DNA from 2 places in the Mesorhizobium sp. M1142 genome. Region 2 is predicted to be linked to the other one. Evidence: predicted binding sites of a transcription regulator. Region 2 holds the regulator's gene; the other holds the start of a gene.
What was found. The regulator PhoB, encoded in region 2, activates phosphate uptake and scavenging genes when phosphate is short. The targets are predictions, from matches to a motif close to TGTCATNNANCTGTCAT.
Positions count from the first base shown of each region.

Region 1: phnF (phosphonate metabolism transcriptional regulator PhnF) is a predicted target of PhoB. The motif match lies at 7,430-7,446, and genes of this name have one in related genera.

Region 1 covers NZ_JAMYMK010000015.1:97,477-112,147, forward strand. The annotation lists gene NKH42_RS22710 (UxaA family hydrolase) at 103-1,608, shown strand; gene NKH42_RS22715 (ABC transporter substrate-binding protein) at 1,938-2,933, shown strand; gene NKH42_RS22720 (sugar ABC transporter ATP-binding protein) at 3,034-4,587, shown strand; gene NKH42_RS22725 (ABC transporter permease) at 4,584-5,549, shown strand; gene NKH42_RS22730 (zinc-binding alcohol dehydrogenase family protein) at 5,620-6,636, shown strand; gene phnF (phosphonate metabolism transcriptional regulator PhnF) at 6,649-7,392, opposite strand; gene phnG (phosphonate C-P lyase system protein PhnG) at 7,527-7,988, shown strand; gene phnH (phosphonate C-P lyase system protein PhnH) at 7,988-8,599, shown strand; gene NKH42_RS22750 (carbon-phosphorus lyase complex subunit) at 8,601-9,713, shown strand; gene NKH42_RS22755 (alpha-D-ribose 1-methylphosphonate 5-phosphate C-P-lyase PhnJ) at 9,710-10,621, shown strand; gene phnK (phosphonate C-P lyase system protein PhnK) at 10,618-11,394, shown strand; gene phnL (phosphonate C-P lyase system protein PhnL) at 11,606-12,313, shown strand; gene NKH42_RS22770 (DapH/DapD/GlmU-related protein) at 12,310-12,927, shown strand; partial or broken gene NKH42_RS22775 (DUF1868 domain-containing protein) at 13,480-14,178, shown strand; gene phnC (phosphonate ABC transporter ATP-binding protein) at 14,324-14,671, shown strand, end outside.
Region 2 covers NZ_JAMYMK010000003.1:256,478-271,148, forward strand. The annotation lists gene pstC (phosphate ABC transporter permease subunit PstC) at 1-364, shown strand, start outside; gene pstA (phosphate ABC transporter permease PstA) at 368-1,219, shown strand; gene pstB (phosphate ABC transporter ATP-binding protein PstB) at 1,216-2,019, shown strand; gene phoU (phosphate signaling complex protein PhoU) at 2,052-2,759, shown strand; gene phoB (phosphate regulon transcriptional regulator PhoB) at 2,776-3,465, shown strand; gene NKH42_RS07655 (ROK family protein) at 3,475-4,719, opposite strand; gene xylF (D-xylose ABC transporter substrate-binding protein) at 5,004-6,044, shown strand; gene NKH42_RS07665 (sugar ABC transporter permease) at 6,187-7,551, shown strand; gene NKH42_RS07670 (ATP-binding cassette domain-containing protein) at 7,567-8,367, shown strand; gene NKH42_RS07675 (CHASE domain-containing protein) at 8,497-10,119, shown strand; gene NKH42_RS07680 (YMGG-like glycine zipper-containing protein) at 10,217-10,462, opposite strand; partial or broken gene NKH42_RS31215 (hypothetical protein) at 10,545-10,737, opposite strand; gene NKH42_RS07685 (hypothetical protein) at 10,793-10,963, opposite strand; gene NKH42_RS07690 (sensor histidine kinase) at 11,094-12,119, opposite strand; gene NKH42_RS07695 (DUF1328 domain-containing protein) at 12,310-12,474, opposite strand; gene NKH42_RS07700 (response regulator) at 12,713-13,507, opposite strand; gene NKH42_RS07705 (NepR family anti-sigma factor) at 13,723-13,926, shown strand; gene NKH42_RS07710 (sigma-70 family RNA polymerase sigma factor) at 13,930-14,481, shown strand; gene NKH42_RS07715 (response regulator) at 14,511-14,671, opposite strand, start outside.

The sequences.
Region 1 (14,671 bases), on a different contig from region 2:
AACAATTGACGCAAAAATGTTTTTTCACGATAAAAGACATTATATGTTAAGAGCCGCGTGTCAATCCGCTCGCGCACCCAGGAACACACCCAGGAAGCTCCCGTGAACGCCGCAAACAGCATTCTTCTGTCTCCCGCCGACAATGTCGCGGTCGCCAATGGCCGCATCGAGATCGGCACCGTGCTGCCGGGCGGCGCCGTCGCCGTCGCGCTGATCGAGCCGGGCCACAAAGTGGCGATCAAGCCGATTGCGGCTAGCGAAGCCGTGGTCAAATACGCCCAGGCGATCGGCCGCGCCACGCAGGACATCGCGCCCGGCGAGCATGTCCATTCGCACAATCTGGTCTTCGAAAGCGGGCGTTTGCCCGTGGTGCCGCCGAGCGAGGCGGTGCATGCGACCGAGGCCGACCGCGCCCGCACCTTCATGGGCTACCGACGCGCCGACGGCCGCGCCGGCACGCGCAACTTCGTCGGTATTCTGGCCAGCGTCAATTGCTCGGCCACCGTCTGCCACGCCATCGCTGACGCGGCGAACCGCACGCTTCTGCCGCAATATCCCGGCATTGACGGCTTCGTCCCGATCGTCCACGGCCAGGGCTGCGGCATGAGCGCCACCGGCGACGGCATGATGGTGCTGCATCGCACGCTGGCCGGCTATGCCCGTCATCCGAATTTCGGCGGCGTGCTGATGGTCGGGCTCGGCTGCGAGGTCAACCAGCTCACCCTCTATGGCCAGAAGGGCGTTGCCGCGGGAAAACGTCATTTCAACATCCAGGAAGCCGGCGGCTCGCGCAAATCGGTTGAGAAGGCGCTGGTCGTGCTGGCCGAGATTGCCGAAGAGGTCGGCAAGCTTCAGCGTGAGCCGATCCCGGTCAGCGAGATCGTCGTCGGCCTGCAATGCGGCGGCTCCGACGGCATGTCCGGCATCACCGCCAATCCGGCGCTGGGTGCCGCGGTTGACATCCTGGCCGGCGTCGGCGGCATCGGCATCCTCTCCGAAACGACGGAGATCTACGGCGCCGAGCACCTGCTCGCCTATCGCGCCGCAACCCCCGAGATCGCCGCCAAGCTCGACGGTTATGTGAAATGGTGGGAAGACCACGTCGCCAAGCATGGCGCATCCATCGACAATAATCCCTCACCGGGCAACAAGCGCGGCGGCCTGACCACCATCCTGGAAAAGTCGCTCGGCGCGGTCGCCAAGGGCGGCCAGACGCCGCTCAACGGCGTCTTCGGCTATGCCGAAAAGGTCACCGGGCACGGGCTGGTGTTCATGGACACGCCCGGCTACGACCCGGTCTCGGCCACCGGCCAGGTGGCGGGCGGCGCCAACGTCATCGTCTTCACTACCGGCCGCGGCTCCTGCTTCGGCTGCCGGCCGACGCCGTCGATCAAGGTCGCCAGCAACTCGACCATGTACCACGCCATGGAAGAGGACATGGACGTGAATTGCGGCGTCATCGCCTCGGGCGAAAAGACCATTGCCGGCATGGGCCGCGAGATCTTCGAGCTGATCGTCGAGACAGCTTCGGGCCGCAAGACCAAGAGCGAGGAATTCGGCTACGGCGACAACGAGTTCGTGCCGTGGCATCTCGGCGCGACGCTCTAAGCCTTGCCGTCCGGGAAGTCGCGCGCACCTGACGTGAGCGCCAGGTGTCACAGTTCGTACACCGCCAAAACGAATGTACATTCCATATTGACTGGTTGATGGAACTAATATTCCATGCGGGATATTGAAGCAGATTGGCAGCGGAGTTCCGACAGAAAAAATCTTCCATCCAGCCATTCGAAGCGGCCATCAAACAGCGCTTGCGCCGACCGAGATGATACACTATCAAAATACAGTAAATGTTTTTTATTGATAAAGTTCCGTTTTGGGCCGCGCCATCCGAATGGAGCTTCCGTAACATTCACCGGGCGACTTAGGGAGGACTCCTAATGAAATTCGTGACCAGCATTCTCAACCGCCGCGCCTTCGTGGCACTCGCAGCCGCGTCGATGCTTGCCGGCGTGATGCATTCGGCTCCGGCATCCGCGGCCGACGTAACCATTCCGATCATCGTCAAGGACACCACGTCCTTCTACTGGCAGATCGTTCTGGCCGGCGCCCGCAAGGCCGGCAAGGACCTCGGCGTCAACGTGCCGGAGCTCGGCGCCCAGGCCGAGACAGACGTCAACGGCCAGATCTCGATCCTTGAAAATGCCGTCGCCGGCAACCCGGCGGCCGTCGTCATCGCGCCGACCGAAGCCAAGGCGCTTGGCAAGCCGATCGATGAGGCCGCCACCAAGGTCAAGATCATCGGTATCGACTCCGGTGCCGACTCCAAGGCCTTCACCTCGTTCCTGACCACCGACAACATCCAGGGCGGCCGTGTCGCCGCTGACGGCCTTGCCGCAGCCATCGGCGAAGCCAATGGCGGCAAGGTCGAGGGTGACGTCGCCCTGATCACCGCGCTTCCGGGCGCCGGCTCGCTCGAACAGCGCGCCCAGGGTTTTAAGGAACAGCTCGCCGCCAAATATCCCGGCCTCAAGCTGGTCGCCGACAAATACGCCGACGGCCAGGCCACCACCGGCCTCAACATCGCCACCGACCTGATCACCGCCAACCCCAACCTCAAGGGCATCTTCGCCTCCAATCTAATCATGGCGCAGGGCGTCGGTCAGGCGATCGCCGAGAACAATCTTGCCGGCAAGGTCGCGCTGGTCGGTTTCGACAGCGACGAGAAGCTGATCAAGTTCCTCAATGACGGCGTCATTTCGGCTCTCGTCGTTCAGGATCCGTACCGGATGGGCTATGACGGCATCAAGACGGCGCTCGCCGCCTCGAAGGGCGAGAAGGTCGAGGCCAATGTGGACACCGGCGCCAACCTGGTCACCAAAGCCAACATGAAGGATCCGAAGATCGACGCGCTGCTCAACCCCAAGCTCGACTGAGCATCGCCACAAGTGAACTGTTTCCGGGGCCTTTGCCCCGGAAACATCCCACTCGCGCCAATCGTCAGACCATCTGGCGGGCCAATCTGGGAGGATTGTCATGATGTCGACGGCGCAGGAACTCCATCCGGCCCCAACGCTGGAACCGGGCAGGACCATCCTCGAACTCCGCGGCCTGGAAAAGCGCTATCCCGGCACCCACGCGCTGAAGCCGGTCGACCTCGCCTTCAAAGCCGGCGAGATCCACGCCATCGTCGGCGAGAACGGCGCCGGCAAATCCACCCTGATCAAGCTTCTGACCGGCGTCATGCCGCGCACCTCCGGCGACGTCATCTGGGAGGGCAAGCCTGCCGCATTGGCAACGCCGCATGAGGCGATGGCACTCGGCATCAATGCCGTGCATCAGGAAGTGGTCCTGTGCCGCCATCTCACCGTCGCCGCCAACATGTTCCTCGGCGAGGAGGATGCACGTTTCGGCATCCTGCAGCAGCGGGCGATGGTCAGGCAGGCGCAGAAGATCATCGACGACCTAGGCTTCGACCTGCCCGCGCATGTCATGCTGGGTGACCTGACCATCGGCCAGCAGCAGCTGATCGCCGCCGCCCGCGCCACCGTGCGCGGCACCAAATTCCTGATCTTCGACGAACCGACCGCCTACCTCACCCGCAAGGAGGCCGACCAGCTGTTCACGCTGATCCGCCGGCTGAAGGGCGAAGGCGTCACCATCATCTACATCAGCCATCGCATGGAAGAAGTGTTCGAGCTCGCCGACCGCGTCTCGGTGCTGCGCGACGGCACGCTGGTCGGCACCAGGAACATTGCCGAGACCAATGACGCCGAGCTGGTCAAGATGATGATCAACCGCTCGATCGAGCAGGTCTACCACAAGGAGCATTTCACCTTCGGCGCGACCATCGTCGAAGCCAGGAACCTGTCGGGCAAGGGCTTCGAAAATGTCTCGATGTCCGTCCGTGCCGGTGAGATCGTCGGCCTCTATGGCCTGATCGGCGCCGGACGCAGCGAGTTCGTCACCACGCTCTATGGCCGCCACCGCAAATCGGCCGGCCAGATCCTCTGGGAGGGCAAGGAGGTCAAGGTCAATAGCGAACATGACGCGATCAGGCTCGGCATCGCGCTTGCCCCCGAAAGCCGCCGCGACCAGGGCCTCTGCCTCAACCTGCCGGTCGGGCTCAACCTCAATCTGCCGATCTACAAGCGCATCTCGAGCAATCTGCTGATCTCGCGCGCGCAGGAAAAGGCGCAAGCCGATCGCCAGATCGCTGACCTGCGCATCAAGACGCCAACACGCAGCGCGCTGGCCTCCAGCCTGTCCGGCGGCAACCAGCAGAAGATCGTCATCGGCAAATGGCTCGCCCACGGCGCCAAGCTGTTCATCTTCGACGAGCCTACCGTTGGCGTCGATGTCGGCACCAAGGCCGAGATCTACCGCCTGTTCGGCGCGCTGCTATCCAAAGGAGCCGGCATCATCCTGATCTCGTCCTACCTGCCCGAGGTCTATGAACTCGCCGACACGCTGCATGTGTTCCGGCGCGGCAAGCTGGTGGCTACGCACGGGTTTCGGACCGCTGATCACGAGGAGATCCTCACCCAGGCGCTGGCCGAGAAACAAGAAAGACCGGGAGGACGGATATGAGCACCGAGGCGATCGCTGCCGAAAGGCCGAAACGCAACTATAACGCCCTGTTCGGGCTGACACTGCTGGCGCTGCTGGTTCTTTTGTGGGTCATCCTGTCGGTGGCGACGCCGAGCTTCGCCTCGGGCAACAACATCTCGAACCTGTTGCGGCAAGGGTCGATGATCGCCATCCTGGCGGTCGGCCAGACCTTCGTCATCATCACCGGCGGCATCGACCTTTCCGTCGGCGCCGTGGTCGGCTTCGCTACCGTCATCGTCGCGATGCTGATCAACGCCGGAACACCGGTTTTCCTGGCCATCCTGATTACCTTGCTGGTCGGCGTCGCCATCGGCATGTTCCACGGCTTCGGCATCGTCAAGATGGGCCTGCCGCCCTTCATCATCACCCTGGCGACGCTGACCTCGCTGCGCGGCATCGGTCTGTTGATGACCAACGGCAACTCGATCTCGATCAACAACGATGCCTTCCAGACGTTCTCGCGCAGTTCCTTCGTCGGCGTCCCCAATCTGTTCTGGATGGTGATCCTGGTCGGCATCCCGGCCTACATCTTCCTGCACCACAGCCGCTGGGGCCGCTATCTGTTCTCGGTCGGCTCCAACGCCGAGGCGTCGCGCCTGTCAGGCGTCAACGTCCAGCGCACCATCTATATGGCCTACACGCTGTCGGGGCTGTGTGCGGCATTCGTCGGCGTGCTGCTCGCCTCGCGCATCGGCATCGGCAATCCGACACAGGCCGAGGGCTGGGAATTGCAGGCGATCGCCTCCTCGGTGATCGGCGGCACCTCGCTGTTCGGCGCTGTCGGCTCAGTGCACGGGCCGCTGCTCGGCGCCTTCATCCTTGCCACCATCAACAACGGCGCCAATCTGCTCAACGTCAACGCCTTCTGGCAGCGCATCATCACCGGCGTGCTGATCATCGTCATCGTCTACTTCGACGGGCTACGCCGCCGCGGCAAATAGACCGCCTCCCCACAACCGCCGGCCTCGCGACAGCAGAGCCGGCGGTGCCATGAACCGACTGGATTGAAGCATGAAAGCCGTCGTCTGCCGCTCGCCCGGCGAACTTGTCCTCGAAGATCGTCCGGCGCCTGGCGCGCCGCCAGCCGGCTGGGCGCTGGTCGCCGTCAGCCATGTCGGCATCTGCGGCACCGACTATCACATCTTCGAAGGCAAGCACCCGTTCCTCGCCTATCCCCGCATCATGGGCCACGAAGTTTCCGGCACCGTGATCGAGGTTGGTGAGGGCGTCGATCTGGCAATCGGCGAACCGGTGGTCGTCAATCCCTATCTCGCCTGCGGCAAATGCATCGCCTGCCGGCAAGGCAAGCCGAATTGCTGCGTTAAGATCGAGGTGCTCGGCGTCCACCGCGACGGCGCCATGTGCGAGCAAATCCTGGTGCCGGCGCAAAATCTTTATCCGGCAAACGGCTTGTCGCTGGCCGATGCTGCTGCCGTCGAATTCCTGGCGATCGGCGCGCATGCCGTGCGGCGCTCGCTGGCTGATCCAGGTGCGCGCACGCTGGTCATTGGCGCCGGCCCCATCGGGCTCGGCACGGCGCTGTTCGCCCGCATCGCCGGGCTCGACGTGACGCTGCTCGACATGAGTGCGGAGAGGCTGGGTTTCGCCGAAAGCGAACTCGGCTTCGCGACCCTCGACGGCTCGCAGGGCGCTGCTGCGGACCTGGTGCGGCAAGCAACCGACGGCGACGGTTTTGACATGGTTTTCGATGCCACCGGCAACACCCAGTCGGTGCAGTCGGCCTTCGCCCATGTCGCGCATGGCGGGGCGCTGGTCCTGGTCAGCGTCGTCAAGGACGACATCGCCTTTTCCGATCCCGAATTCCACAAGCGCGAGATGATGCTGATCGGCAGCCGCAACGCGCTGCGTGCCGATTTCGACCATGTCGCCGCCTCGATCCGCAACGGCGCGGTGCCGTTGGCAAAGCTCGTCACGCACCGCACGACGCTTGGCGAAACGCCGCACGATCTTGCCCGCTGGGCGCATGAGAAGTCCGGCCTGATCAAGGCCGTTATCCAGGTCGCATGATGCTGGCGCACCTCAAAGCGCCGACAGTTTGAGCTCGATCCGCTCGGCCGGGAAGCGCGACTCCGAAAACTGGATCGGCTGACCGTCGGGCGTGACGTTGACGGCGACCGTCACCAGCACGATGGCGCCGGGCTGCAGGTCGAGGTCCGCAAGGTCGGCCGCATCGGCATGGCGCGCCGACAACACCGTCGATTGCCGCAGATAGTCGTCAATGCCAAAACGTGCCAGCGATGCGGTGATCGAACCGGTTTCCGCCATGGCAGCATCGATGCCGGCAAAGCGCCTGGCATCGAACCAGCCGGCAGCGCGGGACACTGGCATTCCATCGGCTTCGCCGCGCGTTTCCAGACGTATCACGTCGGCCCCCTTTGCAAGGCCTAAGCTCTCTGCCACACGACGGTTGGCAGGCTCGACCGATGACGCAAGCAAGGTGATATGCCGGTCGGACGCCTGTCCTTGCAATCCCTCCGAAAAGCGGGTGCGGGCGCCGATCGGATATGACAGCCGCCTGCGCGACAGCACGAAGGTGCCCCGCCCCTGCTCTGCCCTGAGCACACCCTCCTGCACCAGCGCTGCAATGGCGCTGCGGACGGTGTGGCGGTTGACGCCATAGCGCTCGGCAAGTGCCACCTCCGGCGGCAACGCCGCATTTTCGGGAAAATCGCCGACGGAAATCGAATGCAGTATCTGATCGGCGATCTGCCGCCACAGCGCGACACCGCTGCGCCGCTCGATGCTGTTGGCTTGTCCGATCATTTTCTGCCCCAACCTTTGCGCCCCCTCTTCTCGCCCTTGTCATGCACCCGTCATAGACACGCATTAGATAATAGGTATAATTTGTATAATTGTCTATATCAATAGACAAATTTCGATGCAAGGGAATGTTAACCATGCGAGGACAGGAAGCCCGCGATCAGGCTGGGCGCAAGGCCGTTATGGCAACGCTGGCGCAATCGACCGGCGACGATATCGTCCGTCTGTGGAACGAAGCCGGCCTGCCTTCGGAGGCGGAACTCCTGCGCGGCCCCGAAACCGGCCTGGTCACCGTGCGTGGCCGCATCGGTGGCGGCGGCGCGCCGTTCAACGTTGGCGAGACGACGGTCACCCGCGCCACCGTCCGGCTCGCCTCCGGACAGGTCGGCCACTGCTATGCGCTCGGCCGCGACAAGCAGAAGGCAAGGCTGGCGGCAATCGCCGATGCGCTGTGGCAGGACCCGGCTCACCGCAACGAGGTCGAGACCAGGCTCGTCGCGCCCTTGCAGGCGGCACTGGCCGAGGCCCGTGACCAGCGCCGCGCCGAGACGGCGGCGACCAAGGTCGATTTCTTCACCATGGTACGCGGAGAAGACTGATGGACATCGTAACCCAAGCGATCGAAGGCGGCTTTGCCGATCCGGTGTTCGACGCCCAGACGGTCTTCCGGGCAGTGATGGACGCGATGGCCCGGCCGGGCACACTGCAGCCCCTGCCGGTCTTTACCCGTCCACCGACGCCGCTGTCAGCCACCGCGGGCGCCATTGCGCTGGCGCTGTGCGATAACGACACGCCGCTCTGGCTCGACCCCGCCTTGCAGGCTTCAGCGACGGTGAAATCCTGGCTTGGCTTCCATACCGGCGCGCCGCTGGCCAACACCCCGGCCGACGCGCATTTCGCGCTGATCGCCACGCCGGCCGAGATGATGGCGCTCGACGGGTTTTCGCAAGGCACCCAGGATTATCCCGATCGCTCCACGACGCTGATCCTCGAGATCAGCGATCTTGTCTCCGGCGCTCCGCTGCTGCTCGAAGGCCCGGGCATCGAGAAGACGGCGACGATTGCGCCGGCGCAAATGCCGCGCCATTTTGTCGAGCAATGGAAGCAGAACAACCAGCGCTTTCCGCGTGGCGTCGACATCATCCTCGCCACGTCCGAAGCAATTGCCTGCCTGCCGCGCACGACGCGCATCAAGACGATGGAGGCATAGGATGTATGTCGCGGTAAAGGGTGGCGAAGCGGCCATTCGCAACGCCCACAAACTGCTCGCCGACCGCCGGCGCGGCGATCGTTCGGTGCCCGCACTTCGCCTCGACCAGATCGTCGAGCAACTGGCGCTCGGCGTCGACCGGGTGATGAGTGAAGGTTCGCTCTACGACAGGGAATTGGCGGCACTCGCCATCGTCCAGGCGCGCGGCGACATGATCGAGGCGATCTTCCTCATTCGCGCCTATCGCACCACGCTGCCGCGTTTCGGCTACACCAAGGCGGTCGACACCGGCACGATGCTGGTCGAGCGGCGGGTGTCGGCGACCTACAAGGACCTGCCCGGCGGCCAGTTGCTCGGCCCGACTTTCGACTACACCCACCGGCTGCTCGATCCCGAGCTTGCCGCAGGCGGCGAAGTCGCCGAGCCGGAGCAGCGTGCAGGCGAGCCGGAAGCCATGCCGCGCGTGTCGGCCATCCTCGCCCGCGAGGGCCTGATCGAATCCGACGGCGACATGCCTGAAGACCATGTCCCCGGCGACATCACCCGCGAGCCGCTCGAATTCCCGATGGCGCGCGACATCCGCCTGCAGGCGTTGTCGCGCGGCGATGAGGGGTTTTTATTGGCGCTCGGCTATTCCACCCAGCGCGGCTATGCGCGCAACCATCCCTTCGTCGGCGAGGTCCGTATCGGTGAGGTCGAGCTGGAGCTCGACGTGCCGGAACTGCCTTTCGCAGTGCCGCTCGGCAGTATCCGCGTCACCGAGTGCCAGATGGTCAACCAGTTCAAGGGCTCGGCCAAGGCGCCGCCGCAATTCACCCGCGGCTACGGCCTCGTCTTCGGCCAGAGCGAGCGCAAGGCGATGGCCATGGCGCTATGCGACCGCGCGCTGCGGGCGGCGGAGTTGGGTGAGGATGTCGTCGCCGCCGCCCAGGACGAGGAGTTCGTCATCTCGCATTCCGACAATGTCCAGGCGACCGGCTTCGTCGAGCATCTGAAGCTGCCGCACTATGTCGATTTCCAGGCCGAGCTCGACCTCGTGCGCCGCATGCGCGCCGAGCACGACGCCCGCGAGAACGCCGGCAAGGCCGAAGAGAAGAGAGAGGCCGCGGAATGACCGCACAACCAACCGACATCGCCACCTACAACTTCGCCTATCTCGACGAGCAGACCAAGCGGATGATCCGCCGGGCGATCCTCAAGGGCATCGCCATCCCTGGCTATCAGGTGCCGTTCGCCTCGCGCGAAATGCCGATGCCCTATGGCTGGGGCACCGGCGGTGTGCAGGTCACCGCTTCGATCATTGGCCCCCTCGATGTGCTCAAGGTCATCGACCAGGGCGCCGACGACACCACCAATGCCGTCTCGATCTGCGCCTTCTTCAAGAAGGTCGCCAATGTCGCTGTCACCACTGAGACGGCGAAGGCGACCATCATCCAGACTCGCCACCGCATCCCCGAGCATCCGCTGAGTGCGGGTCAGGTGCTGGTCTATCAGGTGCCGATCCCCGAGCCGCTGCGCTTCCTCGAGCCACGCGAGACCGAGACGCGCAAAATGCATGCGCTGGAGGAATATGGCCTGATGCATGTAAAACTCTACGAGGACATCGCCAAACATGGCCGCATCGCCACCACCTATGCCTATCCGGTCAAGGTCGAGGGCCGCTATGTGATGGACCCGTCGCCGACGCCGAAATTCGACAACCCGAAAATGCACCGTTCGCCGGCTTTGCAATTGTTCGGCGCCGGCCGCGAAAAGCGCATTTATGCACTGCCGCCCTTCACCGACGTGGTCAGCCTCGACTTCGAGGACCATCCGTTCGAGGTGCAGACCTTCGACCAGCCCTGCGCACTGTGCGCGGCCGAGAACGTCTATCTTGACGAAGTTATCCTCGACGACCATGGCGGCCACATGTTCGTTTGTTCCGACACCGACCATTGCGAGAAGCGGCGCGAGCAAGGCCATCGCGGCCACCTTGCGCCTGAAACCCCTCTTGCCCTGGAAAAAACGGAGCCGGCGCAATGACCGACGAACCGCTGCTGCGCGTCTCTGCGCTGTCCAAATTCTACGGCTCGCGCGTCGGCTGCGAGAACGTCACCTTCGATCTGTGGCCGGGCGAAGTGCTGGCTGTCGTCGGCGAATCCGGTTCCGGCAAGACGACTTTGCTCAACTGCCTGTCGACAAGGCTACTGCCCAGCTCCGGCACCGCCAGCTACCGCATGCGCGATGGCCAATTCCGCGAGCTCTACCGCATGAGCGAGGCCGAGCGCCGCTTTTTGATGCGCACCGACTGGGGCTTTGTCCACCAGAACCCCGCCGATGGTCTGCGCATGACAGTGTCGGCCGGCGCCAATGTCGGCGAGCGGCTGATGGCGGTCGGCGACCGCCACTACGGAAAAATCCGAGCCACGGCGGTCGACTGGCTGTCGCGCGTCGAGATCGACGAGGACCGCATCGACGACGAGCCGCGCGCCTTTTCCGGCGGCATGCGCCAGCGCCTGCAGATCGCCCGCAACCTCGTCACCGGGCCGCGGCTGGTGTTCATGGACGAGCCGACCGGCGGCCTCGACGTCTCGGTGCAGGCGCGCCTGCTCGATCTGTTGCGCGGCCTGGTCACCGATCTGGGTCTGGCGGCCATCGTCGTCACGCACGACCTTGCGGTGGCACGTCTACTGTCGCAGCGCATGATGGTGATGAAGGACGGCCGCGTCGTCGAAAGCGGCCTCACCGACCGCGTCCTCGACGATCCGCGCGCCCCCTACACCCAGTTGCTTGTCTCCTCGATTCTGCAGGTATGACGATGATTGCTCCGGCGTACCCCCCTCTGGCCTTCCGGCCATCTCTCCCTCAAGAGGGGAGATCAGCAGCTTTTATGTCCCGCCCGTTCTGCGACACAGGAGAATGGCGAAACCGAATGCGACAGCCCATCTCCCCTCTTGAGGGGGAGATGGCCGGAAGGCCAGAGGGGGGTGTTGGCCCGCAGACGAATGACGATTGGAGAACCCTCTGATGGCAACCCCGCTCGTTGTCTCCGACGTCGCCAAAAGCTTCACCATGCATCTGCGCGACGGCATCAAACTGCCGGTGGTCGCCGGCGTCTCGTTCGCGATCAGGGCCGGCGAATGCTCGGTGCTCGGCGGCCCGTCCGGCGCCGGCAAGAGCTCGATCCTGAAAATGCTCTACGGCAATTATGCCGCCGATGAAGGCCAGATCATCGTCCAGCACGAGGGCGGGCTGATCGATCTCGCAACTGCCAGCCCGCGCACCGTGCTTGCCGTGCGCCGGCTTACCATCGGCTATGTCAGCCAGTTCCTGCGCACCGTGCCGCGTGTCTCGGCGCTCGATGTCGTCGCCGAGCCGCTGGTCGAGCGCGGCGAGGAGCGTGAGGTCGCGCGCGGCAAGGCACGTGCCTTGCTGGCGCAGCTGAACCTGCCGGAAAAACTCTGGGCGCTGCCGCCGGCGACGTTCTCCGGCGGCGAACAGCAGCGCGTCAACATCGCGCGCGGCTTCATCACCGAGCATCCGATCCTGCTGCTCGACGAGCCGACCGCTTCGCTCGACGCCAGAAACCGCGACGTGGTGATCTCCCTGATCGCCGCCAAGAAGGCGGCGGGCGTCGCTTTGCTCGGCATCTTCCACGACCACGACGTGCGCGAGGCGGTGGCCGACCGTATAATCGACGTGACCGCCTTCGCCGCCGGAAAAATCGCCGCATGACGAGGAAACTGTCGGAGGCGCCGCTGATCCACGAGACGGCGGAAGTAGAGAACTCAACGCTTGGCCGCTGGACCGAAGTCGCCGAGCGCTGCCGGATTTCGGAAAGTGCGTTGGGCGACTATTCCTACATGATGCAGGACTGCGGCGTCTGGTGCGCGACGATCGGCAAATTCGCCAACATCGCCGCCAATGTGCGCATCAACGCCACCAACCACCCGACCTGGCGGCCGACGCTGCACCATTTCACCTATCGCGCCTCGGACTATTGGGACGACGCCGAGCACGAGAGCGAATTCTTCGCCCAGCGCCGCGCCAAGCGCGTCACCATCGGCCACGACACCTGGCTCGGCCACGGCTCGACCATCCTGCCCGGCATCACCGTCGGCGATGGCGCCGCGGTCGGTGCGGGTGCCGTGGTGTCGAAGGACGTCGCGCCCTACACCATCGTCGGCGGCGTGCCGGCCAAGCCGATCCGCGAGCGCTTCGACCGCCGCACCGCGGAGCGCTACCAGGCGCTCGCCTGGTGGGATTGGGACCACGCCCGGCTGCGCGCCGCGCTCGACGATTTTCGGGAACTGTCGGCCAATCAGTTTTTGGAGAAGCATGGGGGTTGACGTCCCGAATAAGTCAGCCGCTCGGGCAAATGTCCAAAATAATAGAAAGAAATCCTAACGTGATAAGAATAGCACCACCAGTCTGATTAAACCTGATAAGTTCTATAATTTTTTTGTCATAACCAATATCTACAAGCGATTTGGTTTTTTCCTCAATCTTATTTGCAAAATTTATCGTAACTAGCGCAATTAAAAAAATGAGAATCATTAGAATAATGGCCGCGTCGCGCCCATTTGCATAATTGTACAAGTATCCCGATATTGGATGGTTCAAGCTACCAACCCGATATACGGACATCAAAACCAGGGCCACTGTGAAACTTATCGCAGCGACTACCCCTGCAGCATACAGCCGCAACCACTGGCGCCAACGTAGCAATTAGGCAGCCTCTCTTTGATACGAGTTTGAATCTTTATTTCAATCTTGATGATGTGCAAACCCCGGCAGCATCGCTTGGCGAATCCTGCCTTTGATATTCTACTTCTTGGCACGGTTTTCATGTCCCTGACACATCGTCGGGGCAGAACGCGGCCTTTCCTCTGGAGATCGCAATGCCTGTTTCAGTCAAACCTTCGCTCGCCGGATACTTTGCCGGCTCGAACCCGACCCCTCCGCTGCATCTCGGCAGGCGCTACGACACCTCTGGCAATTTCCTGACCGAGCCCGGCAACACGGTCGTCTGCCATCTCGTCGACGGCTCGCCGTCCGAGGCAGTGGTGGTCGAAGTGCGTGAGCGGATGCGCGCCATGCCCGATACCGACCGGCTGGCCTCTCCAGCCTGCACATGACGCTGTTCCAGGACATCATCGAATATCGGCGCCGGCTCCCTATTGGCCTGAGGATGCGCCCCTCGACACCAGCATCGACGACATGACCCGCCTCTATCAGGAACGCCTGAACGGCTTCGAAGGCCGCGGCGCCTTCAAGATCAGGGTTGTCGATGTCGTGCCGACGGGCTTGACCGTTGCCGGCGCAACCGATGAGGACGTGCGTATCCTGCGCGCATGACGCGATGCCTTGTCGGCGCCCTTCGGATATCGGCATCCCGACCACGACAGCTACACGTTCCACATAACCTTCGCCTATCAGATCCGCCGTCTCGACGATGAAAGGATAACGCAATGGCAACAACTATTCGATGATTGCCTCTCGCTGCCGTCCGTCAGGCTCCAGTGATCGAGCTGCTGCCTCCGGCATTTTGCAGCTTCAAGGACATGAAGCATTTCGAGGAGCTTCTTGTCCTGGGCTGATCCAAAGGCGCGCGGATGAATTCCCCGGGCGAGGCGTACCTGTGGGCAGTAACAAAACTGACATCGTTCCGACACCGCAGGTTCATGCGGCTGCGCTAGCGAGGGTTAACAGACCTTCAATTGCGATTGGACTGGAGCCTGCACCATGTCAGCTTCGCTCGAAATCCGCGGCGTCACCCGCCGGTTCGGCAAGAACACCGCCGTCAGCAATGTCGACATCGCGATCCCGCACGGTCAGATGGTCGGCATCATCGGCCGTTCGGGCGCCGGCAAATCGACGCTTCTGCGCATGATCAACCGCCTCATCGATCCCAGCCAGGGATCCATCCTGTTCGACGGCGTCGAGGTCTCCGGGTTGCGCGGCTCGCCGCTCCGGCGATGGCAGCGCGACTGCGCCATGATCTTCCAGCAGTTCAATCTGGTGCCGCGCCTGGACGTGCTGACCAATGTGCTGCTCGGCCGGCTCAACCACCGCTCGACGCTGTCCAACCTC
Region 2 (14,671 bases):
GGCGGTGCTGAAGGAATCGGCCTACGGCATCGGTTGCACGACCTGGGAAGTGACCCGGCGCGTGGTCATTCCCTATACCCGCATCGGCATCATGGGCGGCGTCATGCTTGGCCTCGGCCGGGCACTCGGCGAAACCATGGCGGTGACTTTCGTCATCGGCAACGCGCATCGCATCAGTGCCTCCCTGTTCGCACCGGGCACGACGATTTCGGCGACCATCGCCAATGAATTTACCGAGGCCGACGGCGACCTCTACACCTCCTCGCTGGTCGCGCTCGGCCTGATCCTGTTCGTCATCACCTTCCTGATCCTTGCCGCCGCCCGCTATATGCTGATGCGGATCGACGCCCGTACGGGAGCCTGACCGATGTCGACATCCTCATCGCTCCACAGCCGCCGCAAAGCCAGGAATTCGGTGATGATGGCGCTTTGCGTCGTCGCCGCCGGCATCGGGCTTGCCTGGCTGGCGCTCATCCTCGGTGCGTTGGTCTATAAGGGCACAGCCGGGCTTTCGTTCGCGGTCTTCACCGAGATGACGCCACCACCGGGCGAGGCCGGCGGCCTGCTCAATGCCATCGCGGGCAGCCTGCTGATGACGATCATCGCCGTTGTCGTCGGCACGCCGATCGGCGTGCTGGCGGGAACCTACATGGCCGAGTATGGACGCTTTTCGCGCATCACCACCGTCGTCCGCTTCATCAACGACATCCTGTTGTCGGCGCCGTCGATCATCATCGGCTTGTTCGTCTATGAATTGATGGTGCGGCCAATGGGACATTTCTCGGCCATTGCCGGCGCCGTGGCGCTTGCCATCCTGGTCATTCCGGTGGTCGTGCGCACCACTGAAGACATGCTCAACCTGGTGCCGAACGCGTTGCGTGAAGCCGGTGCCGCGATCGGCGCGCCGCGCTGGGTGGTGATCCGTTCGGTCGCCTACCGCGCCGCATTGTCCGGCATCGTCACCGGCATATTGCTGGCGATAGCACGCATTTCCGGCGAGACGGCGCCGCTGCTCTTCACCGCGCTCAACAACCAGTTCTGGAGCAGCAATATCAACGCGCCGATGGCCAGCCTGCCGGTGACCATCTTCCAGTTCGCTCTCAGCCCTTACGAGGAATGGCAGCAACTGGCGTGGACCGGCGCACTCATAATCACCCTGACGGTTCTGGGCTTGAGCATCCTCGCCCGCAGCCTTACCGGACGCAGAGAGGACAGATGACACAGATGTTGTCCCCGGACATGACGATGACCGAAACGGTCACCGAGAAGACGAAGATCGAGGTCAAGAACCTCAACTTCTACTACGGCCAGAGCAAGGCGCTGAAGGACATCAGCCTGTCGCTGCCCGAGCGCAGCGTCACGGCCTTCATCGGCCCTTCGGGTTGCGGGAAATCGACGCTGCTGCGCGTCTTCAACCGCATCTACGAGCTCTACCCGAAACAGACCGCCGAGGGCCAGGTGCTGCTCGACGGCAAGAACATTCTCGACCGGTCGCAGGATCTCAACCTCCTCAGGACAAAGATCGGCATGGTATTCCAGAAGCCGACGCCGTTCCCGATGTCGATCTACGAGAACATAGCCTTCGGCGTCAGGCTCTACGAGAATCTCGGCAAGTCCGAGATGGACGGCCGCGTCGAGCAAGCGTTGAAGCGGGCCGCGCTGTGGAGCGAGGTCAAGGACAAGCTAAACGCCAGCGGCTTGAGCCTGTCCGGCGGCCAGCAGCAGCGGCTCTGCATTGCCCGCACCGTGGCAGTGAAGCCGGAAGTCATTCTGCTCGACGAACCGGCTTCGGCCCTCGACCCGCTGTCGACGGCCAAGATCGAGGAACTGATCGACGAGCTGCAAGCCGACTACACGATCGTCATCGTCACCCACAACATGCAGCAAGCGGCGCGCGTGTCGCGCCAGACCGCCTTCATGTATCTGGGTGAACTGGTCGAGTTCGACCGGACCGAGAAGATATTCACGTCGCCCCGCGAGAAGCGCACGCAGGACTACATCACTGGCCGCTTCGGCTGAGCCGTTCCGATCATGCATATGAGGACAGGACCATGGGCGAACACACAGTCGCTTCTTTCGACGAGGATCTCGAGCAGATCAGCAAGCTGATCCGCGACATGGCCGACCTCGCCGGTTCGATGGTCGGCGGGGCGACCAAGGCCCTGTTGAATTCCGATAACGTGCTGGCGCAACGCGTCGTCTCCGACGACGCCATCATGGATGCGCGTCAACGCGAACTGGACGATCGCGCCATCACCCTGATCGCCAAGCGCCAGCCAATGGCTCACGATCTGCGCCATGTCGTCGGAGCGATCCGCATGGCCGGCGACCTCGAACGCATCGGCGACCTTGCCAAGAATATCGCCAAGCGTGTGAGCGCGGTCGGCCTCAGCGCCACGCCGCGCGACCTATCGCATTCCATCGATGCGATGGCGCAGCTAGTGCTCATCCAGGTGCAGGGCGTCATCGAGGAGTATGCTGCAGGCGATGCGGCCGCCTTGGCCAAGCTGCGCGCCGCCGACGAGCGTATCGACGTCAAATACACGTCCGTGTTCCGCGAGCTGTTAACCTACATGATGGAAGATCCGCGCAACATCACTGCTTGCACGCATCTGCTGTTCTGCGCCAAGAATCTCGAGCGGATCGGCGACCATGTCACCAACATCGCCGAAAATGCGTATTATGTGCTGACCGGCGAACAATTGCCGGTCAATCGTCCGAAGCAGGACGAAACGACAATGTCCGCGCCGGTGACATGATGGGGGTGCCCAGCCGATGATCGCACCACGCATAATGGTGGTGGAGGACGAGGAGCCGTTGGGCGTGCTGCTCCGCTACAATCTCGAATCCGAAGGCTACCAGGTCGAGGTGGTGACACGCGGCGACGAAGCCGAGATCCGTTTGCAGGAGAATGTGCCCGACCTTCTGGTGCTCGACTGGATGATACCGGCGGTTTCCGGCATCGAGCTCTGCCGCCGGTTGCGCGTGCGCCCCGAAACCGAGCGGCTGCCGATCATCATGCTGACCGCGCGCGGCGAGGAGAGCGATCGGGTGCGCGGTCTTTCGACCGGCGCCGACGACTATCTCGTCAAACCGTTTTCGACGCCGGAATTCATGGCCAGGGTCAAGGCGCTGCTGCGGCGCGCCAAGCCGGAAGTGCTGTCCAGCGTGCTGAAGGTCGGCGACATCGTGCTCGATCGCGAATCGCACAGGGTCTATCGCAAGAAGAGCGAAATCAGGCTCGGGCCGACCGAATTCCGGTTGCTCGAGTTCATGATGCGGCATCCGGGCCGCGTCTTCTCGCGTAGCCAGTTGCTCGATAATGTCTGGGGCGAGACGATCTACATCGACGAACGCACCGTCGACGTCCATGTCGGGCGGCTGCGTAAAGCCGTCAATAACGGCCGCATGCCGGATGTCATCCGCACCATCCGCGGTGCCGGCTATGCGATCAGGGAAGATTGACCCGCCTGGTCAGGCGACGTTCTTTCTGACGCCGGGCCTCATTTGCGCGCCCGGCGCGAAAATCTCCTGGTCGACGAAGCTTAACGCCCGCATCGCGCAGCCTTCGCGGATCAGCGGCAATTCGTTCGGCTCGGTATCGAAGGAGATCGAGCCCGAGTGCTGGCCGCCGGCGGTCTGGGCGATGGCCTTGCGCAAGGCCGGCTCGATCAGATCGAAGGCGGCGGCACTGGCGCCGACCATCGCGACCGGTGCCGGATCGATCAGCGCGAACAGCGAGCCGAGACCGAAACCCAGCGCTTCGCCGGCCTTGCGGTAGGCCTCGCGTTCCGGCCCATCCTTCTCGCGCGCGCGGGCGGCCAGCGCGCGCATGTCGGCGTCGCTGACGTCGGCGATAGGTTCGCTGTCTTCGCTCATCTGCCTGGCGTTGCGCCAGATGGCATAGTTGCCGGCATAGGCTTCGATGCAGCCGCGCCGCCCGCAACGGCAGAGCGCTCCGCCCGGACGATGGATCATGTGGCCAAATTCGCCGCCCGAGGAATGCGTCCCGGTGAACAGTTCGCCCTTCAGCACAAGCCCCATACCGATGCCATGCGAAAGCAGGATGGCGATGAAGTCGTCGCGATAGCGATCCGGATCGCGCCAGCGCAAAGCCACCGCCATCATATTGCAGTCGTTCTCCACCGTGGCCGGGATACCGAATTCGTCTTCCAGCATGTCGGCAAAGGCGATGTCGGTCTGCGGCGTGATCGGCGACCACAGCATGGCGCGTGCAGGGGAGTCGGTAATGCCCTGAATCGCCAGGGCGATGCGGGCGACACTGCGGGCGTCAAGGTCTGGGTCCTCGAGCCGGCGCCGGACGATGGCCATGCATTCGCGGATCAGCTCGTCGCGCGGCATGGTCAGCGTGTCCAGCCGGCGCTGTTCCTCGGCGACCACCTGTCCCGCATAGTCGATAATGGCGGCCGACAGGAAATTCAGTGACAACACCACGGTCAGCACCGCCGCCGCTTCCGGGTTGAGGGCGAGGCCGACCTGCGGACGACCGCGTTTCAACGAAACGGCCTCACTTGCCTTGCTCTCGGCGAGGATGCCTTCCCGTATCAGGTCGGAGGAGATCGCCGATATGGTTGAATGACTGAGGCCGGTGGTGGCTGCGATCTCCGTACGCGACGGCTGGCCGGCCCGGCGCACCGCCGAGATCACCATCGCCCGGTTGCGCCGGCGCAAATCGTCGTGGCGGATTCCGACCGACATCGTTTTGCTTTCCTCCCGGTTGCCGCGGCCGCTCATGAACCGGAAGCCGTCGGTAATGTCCGACAAATAGTGTCGGATGCGGCAAATAGTGTCAGATGCAGGTGGCGCTGTCATCGTTTATTCCGACGCTCGAAAAAACTCGCACAGTCATCAAAATCCATCACAATCGATGTTGACAGCAGCCGGAGATCGGGCCAGTATTTTTTCGAGGCTCGAAAAAATTAGAGCTTCTAAGCTGGTCGTTGAGCAATTGGTCACGCCGTACGCGGCGCAGGGAGGATATGATGAAGAAATTCACGACCGCCATTCTGGCGGGTGTCGCCATGACGCTGGCGCTGGCGTCGGTGGCGCAGGCGAAAGACAAGGTCATCGGCGTTTCCTGGTCGAACTTCCAGGAAGAGCGCTGGAAGACCGACGAGGCCGCAATGAAGGCGGCCATCGAGGCCGCCGGCGACAAGTATATTTCCGCCGACGCACAGTCCAACCCCGGCAAGCAGCTCACCGACGTCGAGAGCCTGATCTCGCAGGGTGCCAATGCGCTGATCATCCTGGCACAGGATGCCTCGGCCATCGGGCCGGCCGTGCAGAAGGCACTGGACGAAGGCATCCCGGTCGTCGGCTATGACCGGCTGATCGAGAACAAGGACGTGTTCTATCTGACCTTCGACAACAAGGAAGTCGGCCGCATGCAGGCCCGCGAAGTCTTCAAGGTGAAGCCGGAAGGCAACTACGTCTTCATCAAGGGTTCGGGTTCCGATCCGAATGCCGATTTCCTGTTTGCCGGTTCGATGGAGGTGCTGAAGGAGGCCATCGACAGCGGCAAGATCAAGAATGTCGGCGAGGCCTATACGGACGGCTGGCTGCCGGCCAACGCTCAGAAGAACATGGAACAGTTCCTGACCGCCAACGACAACAAGGTCGATGCCGTGGTCGCGGCCAATGACGGCACCGCCGGTGGCGTCGTCGCCGCGCTGACGGCGCAAGGGCTGGCCGGATCGGTTCCGGTCTCGGGCCAGGACGGCGACCACGCCGCACTGAACCGCATCGCGCTTGGCACACAGACCGTGTCGGTGTGGAAGGACGCGCGCGAGCTCGGCAAGAACGCCGCCGAGATCGCCTCGCAGCTTGCCGACGGCAAGCAGATGACCGACATTGCCGGCGTGAAGGATTTCACCACGCCCGGCGGCAACACGGTCAAGTCGCTGTTCCTGACTCCGGTCGCCATCACCAAGGATAACCTCAACGTCGTCATCGACGCCGGCTGGATCAAGAAAGAAGAGGTCTGCGCCGGCGTGGCGGCTGGCACTGTTGCGGTCTGCAACTGAGCCGACGTTTCCGAGAAGTCCGAACGCCGCGGCCGCTCGCCGCGGCGTTTTTTCAAAAAGAATTGTTTTTCCGCTTCCGGCGGATAACTTCTAGGCTGCTTCCGGCATCCGCGGCAGACGGCAACCCGGCGGGAGAAACATGATGACCGACACGACTTCCAACACGCCGGTCGACAGCACGGCAGACCGGGCGCGGGAATCCGAGCTCGGCATCGTTGCCCGGTTTCTCAAGGCAACCGAGATCGACACCCGCATGCTCGGCATGGTCGGCGCGCTGTTGGTCATCTGGGTCGGCCTGCATGTCGTTTCCAGCGTACGGCTCGGCGTCAATCCGTTCGACTTCGACAGCCGGACCTTCCTGACGCCACGCAATCTCTGGAACCTCTCGGTGCAGACTTCCGCCGTGGCCATAATGGCCGCCGGAATGGTGCTGGTTATCGTCATGCGCAATATCGACCTGTCGGTCGGTTCCGCCGAAGGCCTGATCGGCGTGGTCATGGGCTTTGCGCAGGTGCATTTCCTGGTGCGAATGATCGGTCTACAACTCGGCAACCCCTGGATCTGGATCCTGGCGCTGGCCATTGGCCTGGCGCTCGGCCTTCTGATCGGAGCGTTCCAGGGATACATCATCGCTTACCTCGAGGTGCCGGCCTTCATCGTGACGCTGGGCGGCCTTCTGGTCTGGCGGGGTGCCGCATGGTGGGTCGCCAGCGGTCAGACGATTGCGCCGCTTGATGCCACTTTCCAGCTGATGGGCGGTGGGCCGGCGGGTTCGATCGGCGCGCGATGGAGCTGGATCGTCGGAATTATCGCGTGCCTGGCGGTTGTGTTCATGCTGCTCAACGGACGGGTGCAGCGCAAGCGGTTCCGCTTTCCGTTGCGCCCGATCTGGGCCGAGACGTTCCTCGGTGTCCTCACCTGCGCTGTCATCATGGGCGCCATATGGCTCGCCAATTCCTATCCTTGGCCGGTCGGCATCGTGAACAGATACGCGGCGGCCAACAATATAACAGTTCCCGAAGGCGGGCTGTTCATCGCCCATGGCATCGCCATACCCGTGCTGATGGCTGTGGCCGTCGGGCTGATCATGACCTTCATCACCAAGCGTACCCGTTTCGGCCGCTATGTCTTCGCCATCGGCGGCAATCCGGAAGCCGCCAACCTTGCCGGTATCAACACGCGTTGGGTGACCATGAAGGTGTTCATGATCATGGGCGTGCTGGCGACGATCGCCGCGGCGATCTCGTCAGCCAGGCAGAACTCGTCGACCAATGCGCTGGGCACGCTAGACGAACTGCTGGTCATCGCCGCCGCGGTCATCGGCGGCACGTCACTTGCAGGCGGCTCCGGCACGGTGCTCGGCGCCATGCTCGGCGCACTTTTGATGCAGTCGCTGCAATCCGGCATGGTGCTGCTCGGCATCGATTCACCGCTGCAGAGCATCGTCGTCGGCGCCGTGCTGGTGCTCGCGGTCTGGCTCGATACCGTCTATCGCAAACGCGTTTAGGGAGGAGGAACGATCATGGCCGACAAGACCGCTCCCACGGGCACGCCGCTGATCGACATGCGCAACATCTCGATCGCCTTCGGCGGCATTCGCGCCGTCGACGATGCCTCGGTCGATCTTTTCCCGGGCGAGGTGATGGCTTTGCTCGGCCACAACGGTGCCGGCAAATCGACGTTGATAAAAATCCTGTCCGGCGCCTATAAGCGCGATGCGGGCCAGATTTTCGTCAACGGCGAGGAGGCTTCGATCTCCAACCCCCGCGACGCCAAGAAGTACGGCATCGAGACGATCTATCAGACGCTTGCGCTGGCCGACAATGTCGATGCGGCCGCCAACCTTTTTCTCGGCCGCGAGCTGATGACCGGCTGGGGTACGCTCGACGACGTCGCCATGGAGGCCGAGGCGCGTAAGGTGATGGGCAGGCTCAATCCGCGTTTCCAACGCTTCAAGGAGCCGGTGGTAAAGCTGTCGGGCGGCCAGCGGCAGTCGGTGGCGATCGCCCGCGCCATCCTGTTCAATGCTCGCATCCTGATCATGGACGAGCCGACGGCGGCACTTGGGCCGCAAGAGACGGCGCAGGTCGGCGAACTGGTCAAGCAGCTCAAGGCCGACGGCATCGGCATCTTCCTGATCAGCCATGATATTCACGACGTGTTCGAGCTTGCCGACCGTGTCTGCGTCATGAAGAACGGTCGGGTTGTCGGCACGGCGCGCACAACCGACGTCACCCAGGACGAAGTGCTCGGTATGATCATCCTCGGCAAGTGCCCACCCGGCGCCATTCCGGGGCCGGGCGCGCTGAAGATCGCCGCATGAACGAGAATTAGCCGGCTAATCACAAGCCGCCAAAATGTGCCAGTCGTCACCATGCTTTGGCCTGGGCATTGTGTTGGCGTCGGGACTTGCCCATAAAGATGCCGAACCGTCCACGGGACGTATCTGCAATTGAAGAAGCTGTTTCCGACCGTCGCTTTTATCGCCGTCGCGCTGATCAGCCTGACGATGGCGGGCTTTGCCTATTTTGCCACCCAGGAGGCGGCCCGCATTAAATTCGAGGCGACGGCGGACGACGCGCTTAACCGGATCGAAAGCCGCATCGACCTGGACCTGTCGCTGCTGCGCGCAACGCGAGCGCTGTTCGACGCGCGCAATGGCGGTATCTCGCAAGGCGAGTTCAAGGCTTTCTTCAACGCGCTCGACATCGACAATAATTTCGCCGGTCTGCGCGGCATCGGTTTCCTCCGCCTGGCGAAAACTGGCAACGAGGCGGCGGTCGAGCGCGACATCCTGCACGATCACGGCGCAAGCCACCCGATCTACCCCGACACGAACTTACCGTGGCGTACGCCCATCGTGCTGTTCGAACCGCTGGATCCGTCCAACAAATCCAGCATCGGCTACGACATGTTCACCGGGCCGGCGCGGCGCGAGGCGATCGAAAAGGCGATGGCCGACGACCAGCAGCACGCCAGCGGGCTCGTGCAGCTCGGCAAGGATACGGGTGCCGCGCAGACCTTTACCGGGTTCCTCGTCTTCGTCCGGCTCAATGTCGAAACCGCGCCGGACGCCGTGAACGCGACGAGATCCTCGACTGCCGGCCTCCTTTATGCGGCCTTCCGCGCCCGTGACCTGTTCCAGGCTGCGCTCAGTCGGGCACCATTGCTGCCGGTTAACACCGAGATCTATGACGGCACGGTGGACAGCGACAACCTGCTGTTCCAATCGGAAACGCCGCCTGTTTCGAGCCTCGGCGACAGGCTGCTGGTCACCCGCAAGATCACCGTCGCCGGCCGGCCGTGGGTCGTCCTGTTCAGGCCGACAAGTGCTTTCTCGCAACCTTCCTCGCGCGCCATCCCGGTGATGCTCGGATTGTTCGGACTGCTGCTTGCGGGCGCCATCGCGCTGGTGGCCCGCTATCAGGAGCGGGCCTATGAGGCGATCTCGCTGCTTCACGAAACGACCGAAAAGAGCCTGCTGGAAAAAGACCTGATGCTGCAGGAGATGAAGCATCGCATCAAGAACTCGATCACGCGGGTGCTGGCAATCGCGCGCCAGACAGCATCGCACACTACCGACGTCCAGGAATTCTCGGCTTCTTTCTCGGCCCGGCTGCAGGCGATGGCGGCTTCCCAGGACATGCTGACGCGCTCACGCTGGCAGAAAGCCGATCTCGGCGACCTGCTGCGCATCGAGCTAGGCCAGGTGTTCGGCAGTGAGCTTCCTGAAGGGCTGCTGTCGGGACCGCAGGTTCTTCTCGATGAAAAGACGACGCAGGCACTCGGCCTCGTCTTTCACGAACTGGCGACTAACGCGCTGAAGCATGGCGAAGCCGGCAATTCAGTCGGTGCGCTGAAGGTCGACTGGTCGCTCGAAGGCCGTAGCGGCGCCCGGACATTGGCCCTCAACTGGCGCGAGGCCGGTCAGAAGAAGCTCGCGACACCGGCAAAGAGCGGTTTTGGCACCAGACTGATCGATCTCAACATCACACGCGAATTGCGTGGCACAATCAGGCGCGATTTTCGCGAAGATGGTTTGAACGTGGAAATCAGGGTTCCGCTGCCGGCCTGAAACGCCTCTCGCGGGCCGCGTCGCAACAGCGCTTCAAAGGGCAAACGCGAAGACAGGTGGCCTGCCTCCGCGTTTGCTATTCGCCTGGAGCTCGAAACTAGTTGCAGCGAGCTGTGTAAATCCGGCCGTGACGATCTCTGTATTGGCAGTAGCCATTTTGCAGACGGCGAACCAGCAGACCGCCAATCGCACCAGCGCCAGCGCCGATCAAAGCGCCCTTGCCGCCGCCGACAGCGCCACCAATGAGCGCGCCGCCCACAGTGCCGATACCCACGTTCTCTTCCGTGGTGGTGCAGCCGCTGACCGCAACCACGGCAACCATGGCAATAATCATCTTCCGCATGAAGTCATCCTCACTTTTGTCCTCACTTTAATAAGCTCCAGCCGCCATTTAGCATGAAAGTACGGCCTTTGCCCGCACGATTTCATTGTTGATTAAGATAGTCTTTTTCGGGGCGTGCGCCGTTCGATGCTACCACGAACCCGGAAATCTCCAAGGACGCATCGAGCGTGCCGTCGGGACGCACGTTCATAGTCGTCCTCGAGCGCCGGATCGACGGCAAGGCATTTGGCGACGAGATGTTGGGCTTGGCCTTGCAGGTCGGTGACCGCGAATGGGCACGGCCAGTACTCGGGCAGTGGTTTCAAAGCGATCAAGCAGAGGCGAACTCGATCAGATCAACTGGGACGCTGCGGTCAGGACGATCGCGGCCATAAGCGCGACGGCGGCGAAGCGGAGGGGCGAAGCACGAGGCGCGGGCGCTGCGGACGCTTCGGGATCCTGAAAACCGCCCATCGAGACACGAGCGGCCTGTTCCAGTCTGTTCAAGTCGGCAGCCGTCAAGGCCCATTCCTTTCATTTTGTGCCAAACTCAATCGATGGATCGACACGTCGGACAGGATCGGACTTTATGGTGAACAGTCGGTTAAAGTTGGCGATGCGCAGAACCCTTCTCGCGGCGGCCGCCGTTCGTTCAATCCGTCTCGAAATTGCCGTGAGGAACAAGAAGGCGGTATTCGAGGCGGTTCCCGGTGATCTCAAGTGTCGCCGTTCCATTCAACGATGTGGGTACGACGCGTTCAAGCGCGACGCTGCCAAAACGCTTCTCGCTGCGCTGATTGTCGTTGGCTCCGATCGCTTCTGCCCATGTCAGCGACAGCGCAGGCTCGCCAGCGGAAGCTGCCGTCAGATCGGCCGTCACCTCGACGAAACCGTCGCTGCGCGACAGCGCGCCATAGCTGACCGAATTGACGGCGAGCTCATGCATGGCCAAGCCGATGTGCAAGGCGGCATTGGGGTTGAGATATGGATTTGCGCCGCGGAAACGCAGGCTGTGTAAAGGGTCCGCGCCGTACCTGCCGACCTGACCGGAAACCAGCTCGCGCAGCGCTGCGCCCCGCCAGTTGGATGACGTGACTAGGTCCTGCGAGGAGGCCAGCGACTGCAATCGGCCACGGAAACGCGTCAGGAAATCATCAATGCTGCCGGAATAACGGCCTGTCTGGGTGGCGATGCTCTGGATGATGGCCAAAAGGTTCTTGGAGCGATGACTGACTTCACGCAGCAGCGCCTTCAGCGTCTGCTCCCGGCGTTTCTGCTCGGTTGTTTCGACCATGGTGGTCACGACGCCCTGCACCGCGCCGGTGTCGCTGCGGTCGGCGTCGATCCACACCTGAAACCAGCGGGCGCCATCATCGGCCGGCACGCTGAGTTCGAGATGTTGAGGATTGCCGGAGACGATGACGTCGTGCTTGGCGGCGCCGATACGCTCTGCCTGCGCCGGTGGCAAGATGCCGTTGTTGTCGGAGGCATCGGAATTCCATGGTGCGCGCATGTTGCGCGCCCACACAGTTTTCATCTCGCGATCCTGGTATAGAACGGAAATCCCGGTATTGTGCAGTGCATGGAGAAGGACCCGGCCAAGCTGCATTCCGGGATGCAAAGCGATGATCTCATCACTCCGGCCGCGGTCTTTCATTTTTCCGACTCTGGAACGCATCGGTCAATTTTGCTCAACCCACGTCAGGCTGAACGGCTCACGGAAAAATGGGTTCCAAAAGGAGGAGCTGCGGATCAAGCCCTAAAAGCGGTCCGCCGAGCGGCATCCCGTTGGAGGACACTGCCCGGCGGTGGCTGGAAACCGTTTGAGGGGTGCGGCTTCCAGTGTTCGCTTGAATGGCCGCTGGCATTCACGCCCGTCTGATCAGGCCGGCAATTAGCGATATGATCAGGAAGGCGAGAAAGATGAAGAACAATATCTGCGCTATGCCGGCCGAAGTGCCAGCGATGCCGCCGAAACCAAGCGCACCGGCGATGATCGCCACGACTAGAAATACGAGCGCCCAGTAAAGCATGATCCATCTCCTTCCAATGCTGCGGTGAAAACGTGATTCGCCTCCGTTTGTTCCACCATTTCCCGAAAAAGACGATGCTGAAAATCGTTACGGCCCGAATTGCTGCGATGTGTGCGAAAAGGTCCTCGTCAGGTTCGGCAGCAGTTGGCTGCGTATGTTAAGCCGGCGTCACGCCCCCTCGGGTCCAAGAAGAGTGGCTATCCCACACCCTGGCGGCGGCAACTCGGCCGCCCGCTGTTCATGCCGCGGCTTTCGCGTGCCGGTCAAAGAACAGGGCCTGGCTGATAAGAGCCTTGACCATATCCGGGTTGAACGGCTTGGTGACGAGGAAAGCCGGTTCCGGCCGCTCGCCGGTGAGCAGGCGCTCGGGAAAGGCGGTGATGAAGATCACCGGCACCGAGGTGGACGACAGGATCTCATTGACGGCCGCGATGCCCGAACTGCCGTCGGCAAGCTGAATATCGGCAAGCACCATCTTTGGCCGCGTCTTGCCGAACATCGCCACCGCCTCGGCGTGGGTGCGCGCCGTTCCGACGACGCGGTGGCCGAGGCTTTCGACCATTTCCTCGATATCCATGGCGATCAGCGGCTCATCCTCGATGATCAGCACATCGGTTGCCACCTGGCGGGAGATCTCGTTGCTCGCCTGCGCGAGAAGTTCGGAGAATTCCTGTTCGTCGACGTCGAGAATCTCCGCCGCCTCGTCTTCGCTGAAGCCTTCAACCGCGACCAGCAGAAAGGCTTGGCGGGGACGAGGCGCAATTGCATTCAGATTGGCCGCGGCACGCTGTTCCCATGCCGACTGGGCATGCTCCTGCGGAACGCGAATGGCCACTGAGGTGAAGAGCTTGGCAAAGACCTTGTAGAGCGCGATGCGGTCGTTCGATGCGTTCGGAAAGATGTCGACATCGGCAATGATGGCCTCGAGCATTGCGGCGACCAGCGCGTCGCCGCTCTCCTGCGATCCGGATACAGCGCGCGAGAAGCGACGCAGGAACGGCAGGTGCGGAGCGATGGTTGCTGATAGGCTCATATTGGACGTCTCCCTCATATGACGTGATGCATGTTACAGCTAAAAACGGTTCGCAGGGCCCAAAGGTGAAAACGCAGGTTCTGCGAAAAAGTTCCGATCATGCGGAACTAAGTATATGGGCTGGCGTTTAAGGGCGGGTTGGGCAACCAGACGAGGCTGCCGCTTGCCTTGCGTTATGTGTTGAAGGGCGGCTTAAGGCTGGGACAAAAGGGCGAATGAAGAACATGACGAAAGCTACCATGGGTGGCGTTGGCAACGGGCGCCGGGCTGCTTCCCGCGACCCGCTTGGGCCGAACTCGGAAATCGGCCGCAAACTCAAACAATACTACGACGAGCTGGTCTCCGACAATGTGCCGGATCGCTTCGCCCAACTGCTCAGCCAGTTGGAAAAGGCCGAACCTGTACAAAAGAAGGACTGAGGCATGGCGGCCGTCTCCCAGGGCTTCAAGACCGACTTGCTCGGCTCGATCCCGAGCCTGCGGGCTTTTGCCGTGTCGCTGACGCAAAACGCCGACAAGGCCGACGACCTGGTGCAGGAAACATTGGTCAAGGCCTGGGACAAGCATGAAAGCTTCCAGCCCGGCACCAATCTGAAGGCATGGCTGTTCACGATCTTGCGCAACGAATTCTATTCGCAGATGCGCAAGCGCGGCCGCGAGGTGCAGGACAGCGATGGCGTCATGACGGCCAGGCTTGCCGTTCACCCGGCCCAGCACGGCCAGCTTGACCTCGAGGACTTTCGCGGCGCGCTCGAATTGCTGCCAGAAGACCAGCGCGAAGCCATTATCCTCATCGGCGCGTCCGGCTTCTCCTACGAGGAAGCGGCCGAGATCTGCGGCTGCGCCGTCGGAACGATCAAGAGCCGCGTCAGCCGCGCCCGCACACGGCTGCAGGAAATCCTGAAGATCTCCGGTGAAGACGAGTATGGCCCGGACGCAATTTCGGCTCAGGTAACCGGGTCGACGGCTGCGTGAGGCGCGGCGTGTTCGAACCGCTCCGCGCCTCAGCGGAGAGGCGTTCGCCTGCAGGCCGCCGCCACTGCCTCGAGGAGATCGTCTCCCGAATAGGGCTTGGTGACCAGCCTGACGCCGGGAAAGGATTTCTTGATCTCATCGGTATCCGAATAGCCCGAGGCGAAGACGAACGGGATGCCCGCTTCACGCA